Regions from separate parts of the Variovorax sp. 05T418 genome, predicted to be linked through region 2. Evidence: predicted binding sites of a transcription regulator. Region 2 holds the regulator's gene; the other holds the start of a gene.
The links. Region 2 encodes NrdR, which represses ribonucleotide reductase genes. Its sites were predicted from a motif close to CACNANATNTNGTG; they were not measured.
Positions count from the first base shown of each region.

Region 1: the regulator NrdR is predicted to act here: its motif matches at 2,891-2,904, upstream of AC1DMS_RS07395 (ribonucleoside-diphosphate reductase subunit alpha).

Region 1 is NZ_JBFTLJ010000003.1:295,848-303,039, forward strand. It holds gene AC1DMS_RS07380 (two-component system sensor histidine kinase NtrB) at 1-475, shown strand, start outside; gene AC1DMS_RS07385 (sigma-54-dependent transcriptional regulator) at 501-2,042, shown strand; gene ampD (1,6-anhydro-N-acetylmuramyl-L-alanine amidase AmpD) at 2,029-2,637, shown strand; gene AC1DMS_RS07395 (ribonucleoside-diphosphate reductase subunit alpha) at 2,988-5,903, shown strand; gene AC1DMS_RS07400 (ribonucleotide-diphosphate reductase subunit beta) at 6,082-7,192, shown strand, end outside.
Region 2 is NZ_JBFTLJ010000002.1:262,451-269,642, forward strand. It holds gene AC1DMS_RS04580 (DUF748 domain-containing protein) at 1-1,448, opposite strand, end outside; gene AC1DMS_RS04585 (transglycosylase SLT domain-containing protein) at 2,027-2,890, shown strand; ZMP/ZTP riboswitch at 2,908-3,034, shown strand; gene glyA (serine hydroxymethyltransferase) at 3,076-4,320, shown strand; gene nrdR (transcriptional regulator NrdR) at 4,340-4,783, shown strand; gene AC1DMS_RS04600 (type IV pilin protein) at 4,799-5,245, opposite strand; gene AC1DMS_RS04605 (pilus assembly protein) at 5,270-7,192, opposite strand, start outside.

The DNA of each region.
Region 1 (7,192 bases), on a different contig from region 2:
GCAGGTCGTGCTCGATCCCGCGGTGCAGGCGCTGGCCGAAGAGTGGGTGCGCCAGACGCAGCGCCAGGGCGTGCTGATCGCGCTGGACGCCGCCGACGCCGAGGTGCGCTTCGATGTCGAGCACCTGCGCCGCCTGCTCGTGAACCTGCTGGACAACGCAGCGCGCTACGCGAGCAGCCGCGCGGGCGCGATCCAGGTCGTCACCACCACGCAGCGCGGCAGCGCCGGCCGCCCCAGCCTGCAGGTGTGGAGCGACGGCGCGCCGCTGGAGCCGGCGGTGCAGCGCCACCTGTTCGAGCCTTTTTTCTCATCCGAGAGCCGCTCCAGCGGGCTCGGCCTCTTCCTGTGCCGCGAGCTGTGCCGGCGCCACGGCGCCACCATCGGCTACGAGCGGCGCGCGCTGGTGGCGGGGGGGCCCGAGGGCAATGAATTCTTCGTCAGCTTTGCGCCGAGCGAAAACCGGCTGACACAATAGCGTTGTGAGCACTCCCCATCCCTCCATGCAGCGCCCGGCCAACATCCTGGTCATCGATGACGAGCCCGACCTGCGCACGCTGTACGAACTGACCCTGCTGCGCGAAGGCTATCGCGTCGAGGCCGCCGGCAGCGTGTCGGAAGCCTGGCAGCACCTGGAGGCGGGGCAGTTCGATGCGGTGATCACCGACATGCGGCTGCCCGATGGACAGGGCATGGAAATCATCCACCGCATCCAGAAGAACCAGCGCAGCGAGCGCTGCGTGGTGATGACGGCCTACGGCTCGGCCGAGAACGCGGTCGAGGCGCTGAAGGCCGGCGCCTTCGACTACCTGACCAAGCCGGTCGACCTGAAGCAGTTCCGCGCCGTGGTCGCGTCCGCGGTGCAGGCGCAGCAGGCAGCGCCGGCCAAGGCCTGGCAGGCGGCGCCCGCGGACCCGTTGCGCGCCGGCGCGCCGGCCGTTCCGGACAGCGGCGTCGCCGCGCTCGAGCGGCTGGTGGGCGACTCGGAGCCGATGCGCCTGGTCAAGTCGCGCATCGCCAAGGTGGCGCGCGGCATGGCGCCGGTGCTGGTGCGCGGCGAATCGGGCACCGGCAAGGAACTGGTGGCGCGCGCCGTGCATGCCTGCAGCCAGCGCAGCGAGGGCCCCTTCGTCGCGGTCAACTGCGGCGCCATTCCCGAGAACCTGCTCGAGGCCGAGTTCTTCGGCGCCCGCAAGGGCTCCTACACCGGCTCGTCGCAGGACCGCGACGGCTACTTCCAGGCCGCGCGCGGCGGCACGCTCTTTCTCGACGAAATCGGCGACCTGCCGCTGGCGATGCAGTCCAAGCTGCTGCGTGCGATCCAGGAGCGCAGCGTGCGCTCCATCGGCTCGACGCAGGAAGACGCGGTCGACGTGCGCATCGTGAGCGCCACCCACAAGGATCTCCATGCCGAAGTCCAGGCCGGCCGCTTCCGGCAGGACCTGTTCTACCGGCTCAACGTGATCGAGATCGCGGTACCCGCGCTGCGCGACCGGCGCGAGGACCTGCCCGCGCTTTGCGCCGCGCTGCTCGCGCGCATTGCGCAGGACGGCGGGCTGCCGGTGCCGCATCTTTCCGCCGAACTGCTGCGCCGCCTGGCCCAGCACCGGCTCGACGGCAACGTGCGGGAGCTCGAGAACCTGCTGCACCGCGCGGTGGCGCTCAACGACGGCGACGAACTGCACCTGGACCTGATGGCGCCGCGGCCGGAGGCTGCCGAGGCACCGGCCGAGACGGCCATCGCCGAACCCGCGCCCTCTTCTGCCGCCGCGGCCGGCGGCGAAGCGCCTCGGGCGGCCGCTGCGCCCGCCGCGGAATCCAAGCCTGTGGCGCCCGCCCTCCCCTCGGACCTGCAGGCCTACCTCGATCAGCAGGAGCGCGAGATCCTCGTGCGCGCGCTGCACGAAAGCGGCTTCAATCGAACGGCCGCCGCCGCGCGGCTCGGCATGAGCCTGCGCCAGATCCGCTACCGCATCGCGCGGCTGGGCATCACCACGCCCGGCGGCGACGAAGGTGCCAGCAGCACCAGCCATGCCGACGACTGAAGCACCGGCAAGCAACGACGACGGGCTCTGGCACGCCGGCTGGTACCGCTTTGCCAAGGCGCTGCGCTCGCCGAATTTCGGGCCCCGGCCCGCGGGCGCGCAGACCGACCTGATCGTGCTGCACTCCATCAGCCTGCCGCCCGGCGAATACGGCGGCGAGGCCGTGCAGCAGCTCTTCACCAACCAGCTCGACTGGGACGCGCACCCCTACTTCCAGTCGATCCGCGGCCTTGCGGTTTCCTCGCACTTCTATGTGCGGCGCAACGGCGAGCTCTGGCAGTTCGTGAGCTGCGACGATCGCGCCTGGCATGCCGGCGTGTCGTCGTGGCGCGGCCGCGAGAACTGCAACGACGACTCCATCGGCATCGAGCTCGAAGGCCTCGAAGGCCAGCCCTTCGAAGAAGCACAGTACGAGGCGCTGGCCAGCCTCTGCCCCGCCATCGCGCAGCACTACGCCATCGCGCACATCGCCGGCCACGAGCACATTGCGCCAGGCCGAAAACAGGACCCCGGCGCCGGCTTCGATTGGCAATTGCTGCGCGGGCACCTCGGCTGGAGTCCACAGATGTTTCCTCCGCAGGTGGTGCAGCGCTAATTTTTTCAATCGCGCGGCGCCTCGCGATGCGCCGGTCCCGCGGCGCAGCAATGAGAAAATTGCAGCCGCTGCATGCAGCAACCATGCGCCCTGCAAGCCCAAATCGGCCTGCAAGCCACGGCCCATGCGGGTTGCGACAACATAGGCCAGTATTCATGCGGCATCGACGGCCGTGACCTAGGCCGAAAGAAATATCGGCCAGGGTTGTATCCACTGGAAAACGCTACATCTAGTGGGTTGTACACCCCTCAGACCCTAGATATAGTGTCCTCCGTCCGGTCAACAACGCCGGCGCGACGCCCAACCAAGGCGTTGCCATCCAACAAGAATTGCCAACCGAGAGGAAGCGAATGCAAACAGCCCTGAACACCCCATCGACCTCGCGTGCCGTTCCCTCCACGCCCACGCAGCAGCAGCGCGACACCGCCGGCTCGCCCGCCGGACAGAACCTCGCGCACTACCAGATCATCCGCCGCAACGGCGCCGTGGTTCCCTTCGAACCCAACAAGATCGCCATCGCGATGATGAAAGCCTTCCTGGCCGTGCACGGCACCCAGGGCGCGGCTTCGGCCAGCGTGCGCGAAACGGTCGACGCGCTCACGCAAGGCGTGATCCGCGCCATGGTGCGTTCGCGTCCGGGCGGCGGCACCTTCCACATCGAAGACGTGCAGGACCAGGTCGAACTCGGCCTGATGCGCGGCGGCCACCACGAGATCGCGCGCGCCTACGTGCTCTACCGCGAGCGCCGCACGCAAGAGCGTTCCAAGCAGGTCGAGCAGGAAGCACCCGCCACGCCCACGCTGCACGTGCTGGACAACGGCGAACGCGTCGCGCTCGACCTGAACCAGCTCAAGGGCCTGATCGAATCGGCCTGCGAAAACCTGGGCGACAGCATCACCGCCGCGCCGATCGTCGCCGAGACCATGCGCAACCTGTACGACGGCGTGCCGCTCGACGAGGTCTACAAGGCCTCGATCCTGGCGGCCCGCACGCTGATCGAAAAAGACCCCGACTACACCTTCGCGACCGCCCGCCTGCTGCTGCACACGATCTTCAAGGAGATCATCGGCCGCGAAGTGATGCCCGCCGAGCGCGCCACCGCCTACGCCGACTACTTCCCGCAGTTCATCAAGAAGGGCGTCGAGAACGACCTGCTCGACGAGAAGCTGCTGCAGTACGACCTGCCGCGCCTGGGCGCCGCGCTCAAGGCCGAACGCGACAACCAGTTCGACTACCTCGGCCTGCAAACGCTGTACGACCGCTACTTCCTGCACGTGCGCAAGTCGCGCATCGAACTGCCGCAGGCCTTCTTCATGCGCGTGGCCATGGGCCTGTCGCTCGGCGAAATCGACCGCGAGGCCCGCGCCATCGAGTTCTACGAGGTGCTGTCGTCCTTCGACTTCATGTCGAGCACGCCCACCCTGTTCAACGCCGGCACGCTGCGCTCGCAGCTGTCCAGCTGCTACCTGACCACCGTGCCCGACGACCTGGACGGCATCTACGAATCGATCAAGGAAAACGCGCTGCTCTCCAAGTTCGCGGGCGGCCTGGGCAACGACTGGACCCGCGTGCGCGCGCTCGGCAGCCACATCAAGGGCACCAACGGCGAATCGCAGGGCGTGGTGCCCTTCCTCAAGGTGGTCAACGACACGGCCGTGGCCGTGAACCAGGGCGGCAAGCGCAAGGGCGCCGTCTGCACGTACCTGGAAACCTGGCACCTCGACATCGAGGAGTTCCTGGAACTGCGCAAGAACACCGGCGACGACCGCCGCCGCACGCACGACATGAACACCGCCAACTGGATCCCCGACCTCTTCATGCGCCGCGTGATGGAAAAGGGCACCTGGACGCTGTTCTCGCCCTCCAACGTGCCCGACCTGCACGACCTGTTCGGCGCCGACTTCGAGAAGGCGTATGTCGCCTACGAAGAAAAGGCCGCGCGCGGCGAGATCAAGCCTGCCCGCACCATCCAGGCCTCGGACCTGTGGCGCAAGATGCTCACGATGCTGTTCGAGACCGGCCATCCCTGGATCACGTTCAAGGACGCCTGCAACGTGCGCTCGCCGCAGCAGCACGCCGGCGTGGTGCACTCGTCGAACCTGTGCACCGAGATCACGCTGAACACCAGCGACACCGAAACCGCCGTCTGCAACCTGGGTTCGGTGAACCTGCTGCAGCACCTGAAGGACGGCAAGGTCGACCAGGAAAAGCTCAAGCGCACCATCTCGACCGCGATGCGCATGCTCGACAACGTGATCGACATCAACTACTACGCCGTGAAGAAGGCGCGCGACTCGAACCTGCGCCACCGCCCGGTCGGCCTGGGCCTGATGGGCTTCCAGGACGCGCTGTACGAACTGCGCATTCCCTACGCTTCGCAGGAAGCCGTGCAGTTTGCCGACGAGTCGATGGAAGCCATCTGCTACCACGCCTACTGGGCCTCGACCGAGCTGGCCCGCGAACGCGGCAAGTACTCGAGCTACAAGGGCTCGCTGTGGGACAAGGGGATCCTTCCGATCGACACGCTCGACCTGCTCGAAAAAGCCCGCGGCGGCTACGTCGAAGTGGACCGCTCGGCCACGCTCGACTGGGAGGCCCTGCGCCAGAAGATCAAGGCCGACGGCATGCGCAATTCCAACTGCGTGGCCATCGCCCCGACCGCGACCATCTCGAACATCATCGGCGTCGACGCTTCCATCGAGCCCTGCTTCGGCAACCTCTCGGTCAAGTCGAACCTGTCGGGCGAATTCACCGTCATCAACCACTACCTGGTGCGCGACCTGAAGCGCCTGGGCCTGTGGGACGACGTGATGGTGATGGACCTGAAGCACTTCGACGGTTCGCTGCGTCCGATCGACCGCGTGCCGCAGGACGTGAAGGCGCTCTACGCCACCGCGTTCGAAGTCGAGACCACCTGGCTGGTCGAAGCCGCAGCGCGCCGCCAGAAGTGGATCGACCAGGCGCAGTCGCTCAACATCTACATGGCCGGCGCATCGGGCAAGAAGCTCGACGACACCTACAAGCTCGCATGGCTGCGCGGCCTGAAGACCACCTACTACCTGCGCACGCAGAGCGCGACGCACGCCGAGAAATCCACCGTGCAGTCGGGCCGCCTCAACGCGGTGTCGTCGGGCAGCGATGCCTCTTCGGGCATGAGCGCACTCGAAGCCGCAGCTGCCGCAGCGAAGGCGCAGATGAGTGCAATGCCTGCCACCGACATCGCGTTCTGCGGCGTCGACGATCCGACTTGCGAAGCATGCCAATGACGCGCGAGTGAAGCGAGAGAGGTGCATGCACGACGCGCGGACCCTCAGTCGATCACGGCATCGACTGACATCGCGCGATGCATGAGAGCAACATAACAACCACATAAATGGAGCGCGACGTGAACGAGCACTTTGCAACTCACATCGTTGCTCCGATAATTGAGCATTGGATTTTTCTATGTTGACCTGGGACGAAGAAGTCAAGCCCTCCTTATCAAAGGATATGCAACAAGGATTGCAGCAACACCACGCATCGACCAGCGGCCTGTCCGCAGGCCGACCGGTGGATGCTCCGACTTCGTCGATTGCACAACAGCCCGTGGCACCCGCCGCGGCGCAGCGCGTCAAGGCTTCCGACAAGCGCATCATCAACGGCCAGACCGACGTCAACCAGCTGGTGCCGTTCAAGTACAAGTGGGCCTGGGAAAAATACCTCGCCACCTGCGCCAACCACTGGATGCCGCAAGAAGTGAACATGACGCGCGACATCGCGCTCTGGAAAGACCCGAACGGCCTGACCGAAGACGAGCGCCGCATCGTCAAGCGCAACCTCGGCTTCTTCGTGACCGCCGACTCGCTGGCCGCCAACAACATCGTGCTGGGCACCTACCGCCACATCACGGCGCCCGAATGCCGCCAGTTCCTGCTGCGCCAGGCCTTCGAGGAAGCGATCCACACGCACGCCTACCAGTACATCGTCGAGTCGCTCGGCCTGGACGAGAGCGAGATCTTCAACGCCTACAACGAAGTGCCGTCGATCCGCGAGAAGGACCAGTTCCTGATCCCGTTCATCGACGCCATCAGCGACCCGAACTTCAAGACCGGCACGCACGAGACCGACCAGACCCTGCTCAAGTCGCTCATCGTGTTCGCCTGCCTGATGGAGGGCCTGTTCTTCTACGTCGGCTTCACGCAGATCCTTGCGCTCGGCCGCCAGAACAAGATGACCGGCGCCGCCGAGCAGTACCAGTACATCCTGCGCGACGAGTCGATGCACTGCAATTTCGGCATCGACCTGATCAACCAGCTCAAGCTCGAGAACCCCGGCCTCTGGACCCCCGAGTTCAAGGCCGAGATCAAGGCCCTCTTCCTGAAGGCCGTCGAGCTCGAGTACAAATACGCCGAAGACACCATGCCGCGTGGCGTGCTCGGCATGAACGCCTCCATGTTCAAGGGCTACCTGCGCTACATCGCCAACCGGCGCGCGCAGCAGATCGGCCTCGAAACGCTCTTCCCGAACGAGGAAAACCCGTTCCCCTGGATGAGCGAAATGATTGACCTGAAGAAAG
Region 2 (7,192 bases):
AGGTCGGGCTGGGCCCACGCAACCTCGACCTGGCCGCTGAGCTTGCCGTCGAGCGTGGGCTCCAGGCTCTGCGCCAGATAGGGGGCCGCCAGCGACAGCGGCAGCGCGTCGACCTCGGTCTGCACCTCGGCCACCTTGTCGGTGGCGCTGCCCTGGAACTTGAGCGTGGCGCCGGCAATGGCGGTGCTGCCGCTGAACCGGGCCGGCTTCTCCATGGGCCAGGTGAGCTCGGTCAGGTCGAGGCCGAGCGCGGTCGTCTCGATGGCCGCGGCCGGCTGGACGGTTTCATCGCGCCATCCGATGCGCCCGCCGCTGAGAGCCACCTTGTCGACGCGGACCTTCAGCTTCGGCTTTTCGGGGGCCTTGCCGTCCGGCGCGCTTGCCGCGGCGGCGGGGGCTTTCGCCACCTTCTCTGCCGCTCCGGTGGCCGGATCGGTGGCCAGCAGGTTGAGCTGGCCCTTGGCGTCGCGCGCGACCGCAAGCTGCGGATTGGCCAGCGCCACCTCGCTCAGGTGAAACACCGCTTCCAGCGGCCGCACGTCGGCCAGCGCCAGCTTGAGCGAATCGAAACCCAGGAGGTCCCGCCCCCGCGCATCGCCGAGCTTCGCCTTGTGCGCCTCGACCGTGCCGGTGATCTTGAGGCCGGCGGTGGCAGCCTGCTCGAAGTCGATCTTCAGGTCGGCATCCAGGCTGCCCGCCTGCAGTTGCACTGGCAGGCCGCCCGGGATGTAGCCCAGGTACGGCGCCAGGTCGAGCCCCTTGAACTGCACGTGGGCGTCGGTCTTGCGGCTTGCCGCGAACGGCGTGGTGAGGGCCGCCGAATCGAACTTGCTGCCGTTGAGCGCGAAAGCCAGCTTGGGCTCGGTGTTGATGTCGCGCTTGGAGGCCAGGTTGCTCAGGAACGGCACGTTGAGCACGAAGCCGCGCAGCTCGTGCCTGCGCTTGACGGTCTGGTCGTCGAAATCGACCGCGCCGTCCCTGATCGAGATGTTGTAGATCGCAAAGCGCGCCGGTTCGGCCTTGGGATCGGGCGGCGGTCCGGCCGCGAGCTTGGCCAGGATGTCGTCGATGTCGTACTTGCCGTCGGCCTGGTGCGTGAGCAGGATGGCCGGCGCCTCGACCGTCACCGCATCGATCACCGGCGCCAGGCGCAGGATCGACTGCAGTTCGGCGTCGGCATAGATGCGCTTGACCGCCACCTGGGGCCGGCTGCCGTCGGCCGTGGCAATGCGCAGGTCGTTCAGCGCGAGCTCGAGGGTCCAGGGCTTGAAATCGATCTTGCCGACCGTGACCTGCCGGCCCAGCTTCTCGCTCGCGATCTTCTGGAGCTGGCTCTTGGCAATTGGCGGCACCGCGAGCCAGGCGATGACCCAGAGCGCCAGCAGAACCAGCAACGCGACGATCCCACGTCGCACCCATTTGTTTTGTTTGAGCGAAGCTACATCCATCGCGGGAGTGTGCCGCAAAGAAGCTTGGAGCCAGAAACAAGAAAGCCCGGCAATTCGACGAAAAGTCTCATTACCGGGCTTGATGGCGGGCACAAAACCCATGCCATCGTTTCGCGCGACCGGAAGTCAATGGTTCCTGCCGTGCTGGCAGCAAGAGATTGCCGCCATGGATCCTCCATCGTTCCAACCCTTGACTTGCACCTCGGGCCGTAGGATTTCGGAAAACCGCCTGAGAACTCAGGCGTATTCAGATTAGGCGCCCCGCCCTTGCATTGCAATGCCGTCTTCCAAGGGTTTTCCCTTAGATTTTGTTTAAATATGTAATCACATAAGGGAATAGGTTCTTATACTTGACCGGGTATTTAGCCGCGCTAGAATCCCGCCTGCCCCTGGCCTGCCCCAGACCCAGCAGGGGCCACCTGAATCCGCTGCCGAGTTCCCCCGGCTTGATCAGGCCGCCGCGCTCCACCCCCTACACCTCCATGCGCGGAGCCTGATTCGTACCAATCCAAGCGCCGCTGCCTTCATCCATCGCCCCCGCGGCGCTGCGACCAGGTGCCGCACAGAAAGGAAGAGCGATGAACAAGGCGTTTGATGCCACGGCCCGCGGGCTGAGGACCTTTGTGTCCGATGTGGCAGACGGCTTTTTTGAGATCACCCACAACGGGTTTGCACTGGTTGGCCTGGCCATCGTGTTCGCGGCCCTCGCCCTGGTGGCGCGGCCCGACCTGCGCAAGGCCGGCGAGGAACAGCTCATGGGTTGGCTGCAGTCGCGCAAGCCCGCGCCCGAAGCCACCGACCTGGAGCCGACCGCCATCGTGCGCACCACGGCCGCGAGCCCCGGCGACCTGCCCAAGCAGCAGGCCGCCGTGGCCTATTGGCTCAGCAAGAAGTACCGCGTGGCGGCCGAACCGCTGAGCGTGCTGGTTGCGGAGGCCTATCAATTGGGCAAGCGCACCAAGCTCGACCCGACGCTGATCCTGGCCATCATGGCTGTCGAATCGAGCTTCAATCCCTTCGCCCAGAGCCAGGTCGGCGCCCAGGGCCTGATGCAGGTCATGACACGCGTGCACGGCGACAAGTACGAAAGCGCGGGCGGCACGCTCACCGCCTTCGACCCCGTGACCAACATGCGCGTGGGCGTGAAGGTGCTGCAGGAATGCATCGCCCGCGCCGGCTCGCTCGAAGGCGGCCTGCGCTACTACGTGGGCGCGGCCAACCTCGAGGACGACGGCGGCTATGCCGGCAAGGTGCTGGCCGAGCACGAACGCCTGGTTCAGGTAGCCAATGGCCGCAATCCGCCGACCATGCCAACGCCCGCGGCGCCGGTCGTGCGTGCGCAGGCCCAGCCGATTCCGGTTGCCGTGCCGCCCAAGCCGCAACAGGCGGCCGAGCCGGCAGCGGACCCGCAGAAAGTGGCCCTGCTGTCGGGCGTTTCCTGAGCCCCTGCGCTACACTTCACCCCGTACGCGACTGGCGATAGGCGCAGCACCCCGCACGGTGCCCTGCGCTGACGTGGAATACCACTGGGAAGCGTGCCGCCTGGCATCCATACAGGCGTTCAGCCGTTCGCCTGGGCAGCCCTTGTTTGGTTGAAGAACAAGGACCTCGTCTTCAAAGGACTGCCATGTACCACCGCAACATCCTGGTCGAACAGACCGATCCCGAAATCTGGGCTGCCATCCAGGCCGAAAACGCGCGCCAGGAACACCACATCGAACTGATCGCGAGCGAAAACTACGCCTCGCCGGCCGTCATGGCCGCGCAGGGCTCGCAGCTCACCAACAAATACGCCGAAGGCTACCCGGGCAAGCGCTACTACGGCGGCTGCGAGCATGTCGACGTGGCCGAGCAGCTGGCCATCGACCGCGTCAAGCAGATCTTCGGCGCCGACGCCGCCAACGTGCAGCCGCATTGCGGCGCCTCGGCCAACGAAGCCGTGATGCTGGCCTTCCTGAAGCCCGGCGACACCATCATGGGCATGAGCCTGGCCGAAGGCGGCCACCTGACCCACGGCATGCCCCTCAACATGAGCGGCAAGTGGTTCAACGTGGTGAGCTACGGCCTCGATGCCAACGAAGCCATCGACTACGACGCGATGGAACGCAAGGCGCACGAGCACATGCCCAAGCTGATCATCGCGGGCGCCTCGGCCTACTCGCTGCGCATCGACTTCGAGCGCTTTGCCAAGGTGGCCAAGGACGTGGGCGCGATCTTCATGGTCGACATTGCCCACTACGCCGGGCTCGTGGCCGCGGGCGTGTACCCCAACCCGGTGCCGCATGCCGACGTGGTCACCTCCACCACCCACAAGAGCCTGCGCGGCCCGCGCGGCGGCATCATCCTGATGAAGTCGCAGCACGAGAAAGCCATCAACAGCGCGATCTTCCCGGGCCTGCAAGGCGGCCCGCTCATGCACGTGATCGCCGCCAAGGCCGTCGCCTTCAAGGAAGCCATGTCGCCCGAGTTCAAGGCCTACCAGCAGCAGGTGGTCAAGAACGCCCAGATCGTGGCCGACACCCTCACCGAGCGCGGCCTGCGCATCGTGAGCGGACGCACCGAAAGCCACGTGATGCTCGTCGACCTGCGCGCCAAGGGCATCACCGGCAAGGAAGCCGAAGCCGTGCTGGGCAGCGCCCACATGACGATCAACAAGAACGCGATCCCCAACGACCCCGAAAAGCCGATGGTCACCAGCGGCGTACGCATCGGCACCCCGGCCATGACCACGCGCGGCTTCAAGGACGAAGAGGCGCGCATCACCGCGAACCTGATCGCCGACGTGCTCGAGAACCCGCGCGACGCCGCCAACATCGATGCGGTCCGCGCCAAGGTGCACGCGCTGACGAGCCGGTTCCCGGTCTACCGCTGATCCGGCAAGAAGTGGCCGCATGAAATGTCCTTTTTGCGGTCATCTCGAAACGCAGGTCGTCGAGACCCGCGTTTCGGAAGACGCCGACTTCGTGCGCAGGCGCCGCCAGTGCAGCGCCTGCGACAAGCGCTTCACCACCTATGAGAGGCCCGACGTCAACTTTCCGGTGGTCGTCAAGAAGGACGGCAGCCGCGCCGACTTCGAATCGGGCAAGGTCCGCGCCTCGATGATGCTGGCGCTGCGCAAGCGCCCGGTCAGCATCGAGCAGATCGACAACGCCCTGCTGCGCATCGAGCAGAAGTTGCTGGCCAGCGGCCTGCGCGAGATCGATTCGACCAAGGTGGGCGAACTCGTGATGCGCGAACTGAAAAAGCTCGACAAGGTGGCCTACGTGCGCTTTGCCTCGGTCTACCGCAGCTTCGAGGACGTGGACGAGTTCCGGCAGCTGCTGCGCGACATCTGAAGAAGAGCCCCGCGCTCAGCGGTTCCAGCAGGCCTGCACCAGCGCATTCGAAGCGCTGGTCTGGCCGGCCGCCAGCTTGACGCCCTGCTGGTTCACCGTGAGTGTTTTGCATTCGTCGGCGGCCGACGCGCCCTGCGGCACGGCCCGCAGCGTGTAGCTGGTCGCGTCCCGGGCCGCATAGCTGATGGTGTAGTTTGCCGTGCCGGAGGATGGCGCCTGGTTCAGCCCCGCCGGCAGCGCAACGGTTAAAGGCGGATATTGGCCGTTGGCCGTCAGGTAGCGCTCGGTCCATTGCGCCGCCTGCAGCAGCTGCTGCTTGGCATCGGCCCGCTTGGCCCGCAACACGTAGCGCGTGTAGCTCGGGTAGGCGATCGCGGCCAGGATGGCGATCACCGCCGTCACGATCATGAGTTCGACCAGCGTGAAGCCGCGCGGGCGAATCCGCTCTTTGCGGGCCTGCATTTCAGGATGTTTGTTCATGCGGCGTCAATTCCACGAGATCAGGTTGCGCCAGCCGAAGCGGCGCACGGCTTGCGGCAGCTCGGTCTCGTTGCAGCCGCCGGCCGCATTGCAGATCACGTGCTTGCCTTTCTCCGCGGCGTCCTGCGGCCGAAAGACGATGTCGTCCCGGCCCGAATGGTTCCGGAAGCCGAGGTAGCTGCCCAGCGCGCTGGTGGACCCGTTGTAGGCGATGCCGTCGGGGACCACGCCGCTGAAGAAGTCGATCACCATCGACCAGCCGTCGTCGCTGGTGCCCGGCGCGCAGTCGAGCGAATTGCTCGCCGAACCGGGAATGGTGGACGAGAACAGCCCCGCGCTGCCGCTCAGCGCATCGCCCGGATAGACGATGCGCTCGCCCGCGGTTCCCAGTTCCAGATACCAGCCGCGCTTGCCGCCCGAGCCGCTGTAGCTCACGCCGTGGTTCGACGCGGTGCGGAATTCCACGTCGCCTTCCTTGACCGTGCCGGTCCCGATGGTCTGCGCCACCAGGTCGGCCAGCGCCGCGGTGCCCGTGCTGCCGTTGGCGCGGTCCCAGACGCCGTACAGGTACTGCTGGGCGGTGCTGCCTTCGTCGCCGGCGGCAAACAGCCGGCCGGTGCCGAACATCACCATGTAGCCGCCGCGCGGATGGTCGACGACCAGCGGCGCGGCCGTGATCGGCTGCGTGGCGCCGGCGGCGAACAGCGGCGCGTCGTCCAGGCTCGATGCGCCCAGGGTCGCCTTCCAGTCGCTGCTCTTGCTGCTGCTCAGGTCGAACTTCCAGAGATTGCCGAGCAGGTCGCCGGCATAGACGTAGTCGACCTTGCCATCGCCGTTGCGGTCCACCACCTGCGGCGCCGACAGCCCGTTGCCGGTGCCGGCGGCCTGCGTGGCCGGCGCGGGGATCTTCAGCACGGACTTGTCGCCGTCGAGGTACTGGATCCACAGCATCGCCTTCTCGCTCGTGCTGTTGTAGCCGTTGCCCAGGATCACGGCCCTGCGGCCGTTGTTGAGCCGCGCCACCTGCAGCGCGCGCCTCGAAAAGGAATCGAGCACGGGTTGCTGGAACTGGTGGCCGAGGTCGTCGTCTGCGACCGCGGTGGTATCGATCAGGGCCACGTCGGCGGCGTTGGTCTCGCCGATGTTCTCGGGCTTGGTGACGTCGAGCACGAAGTACCCCTTGCCGCCCGCCCCCAGCGTCCCCACGAGGAAGGACTTCCACAGCTTCGCCTTCTCGGTGTCGGTGGCCTTGGCGTCGGCGGCCGAACCCATGTAGATGTCGGCCACGAACGGGCTGCCGTCGACGTAGTACCTGTGCGAGTAGGTGCTTTCGCTGAGCTTCTTGAGCTGGGGCGCCGCCGCCGTGCCATAGACGCCTTCCGGCACATAGGCGAACGCCTCCTGGCCGGTGCCCGCGTTGAAGGCATGCAGCATGCCGTCGTTGGCACCCACATAGACCATCGGCGCGCGGGCGATGGTCGAGGCGAATGCGGCATAGCCTTCATGGGTGAAGCCGCTGTTGGGCTTCCCCACATACCGGACGCTGGAGCCCACGATGTCGCCCAGCACATGGCCGCGCTTGCGCAGGTTGAGGCCGGCGCCCTCGTTGCTGCGGTCGCCGCGCAGGAAGTCGAGCACGCCCTGGCCGAGCGCGGTGCTTGCCGCGTCGGTTCCGGTGCTGCCCTTGAGCGCCGCCTTCTGCGCCTCGCTCAGGCTGGCCCACCGGAACGGCACGCCCGCCCCGCTGGCCGCGGCGCTGGTGCCCGAGAAGCTCAGCACCTTGCGATTGCCGTCGTGCGCGCCGGGCACAGCCATGCGCGCATCAAGCAGTTCGCGCGCCGACCACGCGGGCGCGGCGGCCAGCTTGCCGTTGCTGCCGAACGGCGTGGCCGTCAGCTTGCCCGACCAGTCGGCCGTATCGTAGCCGGC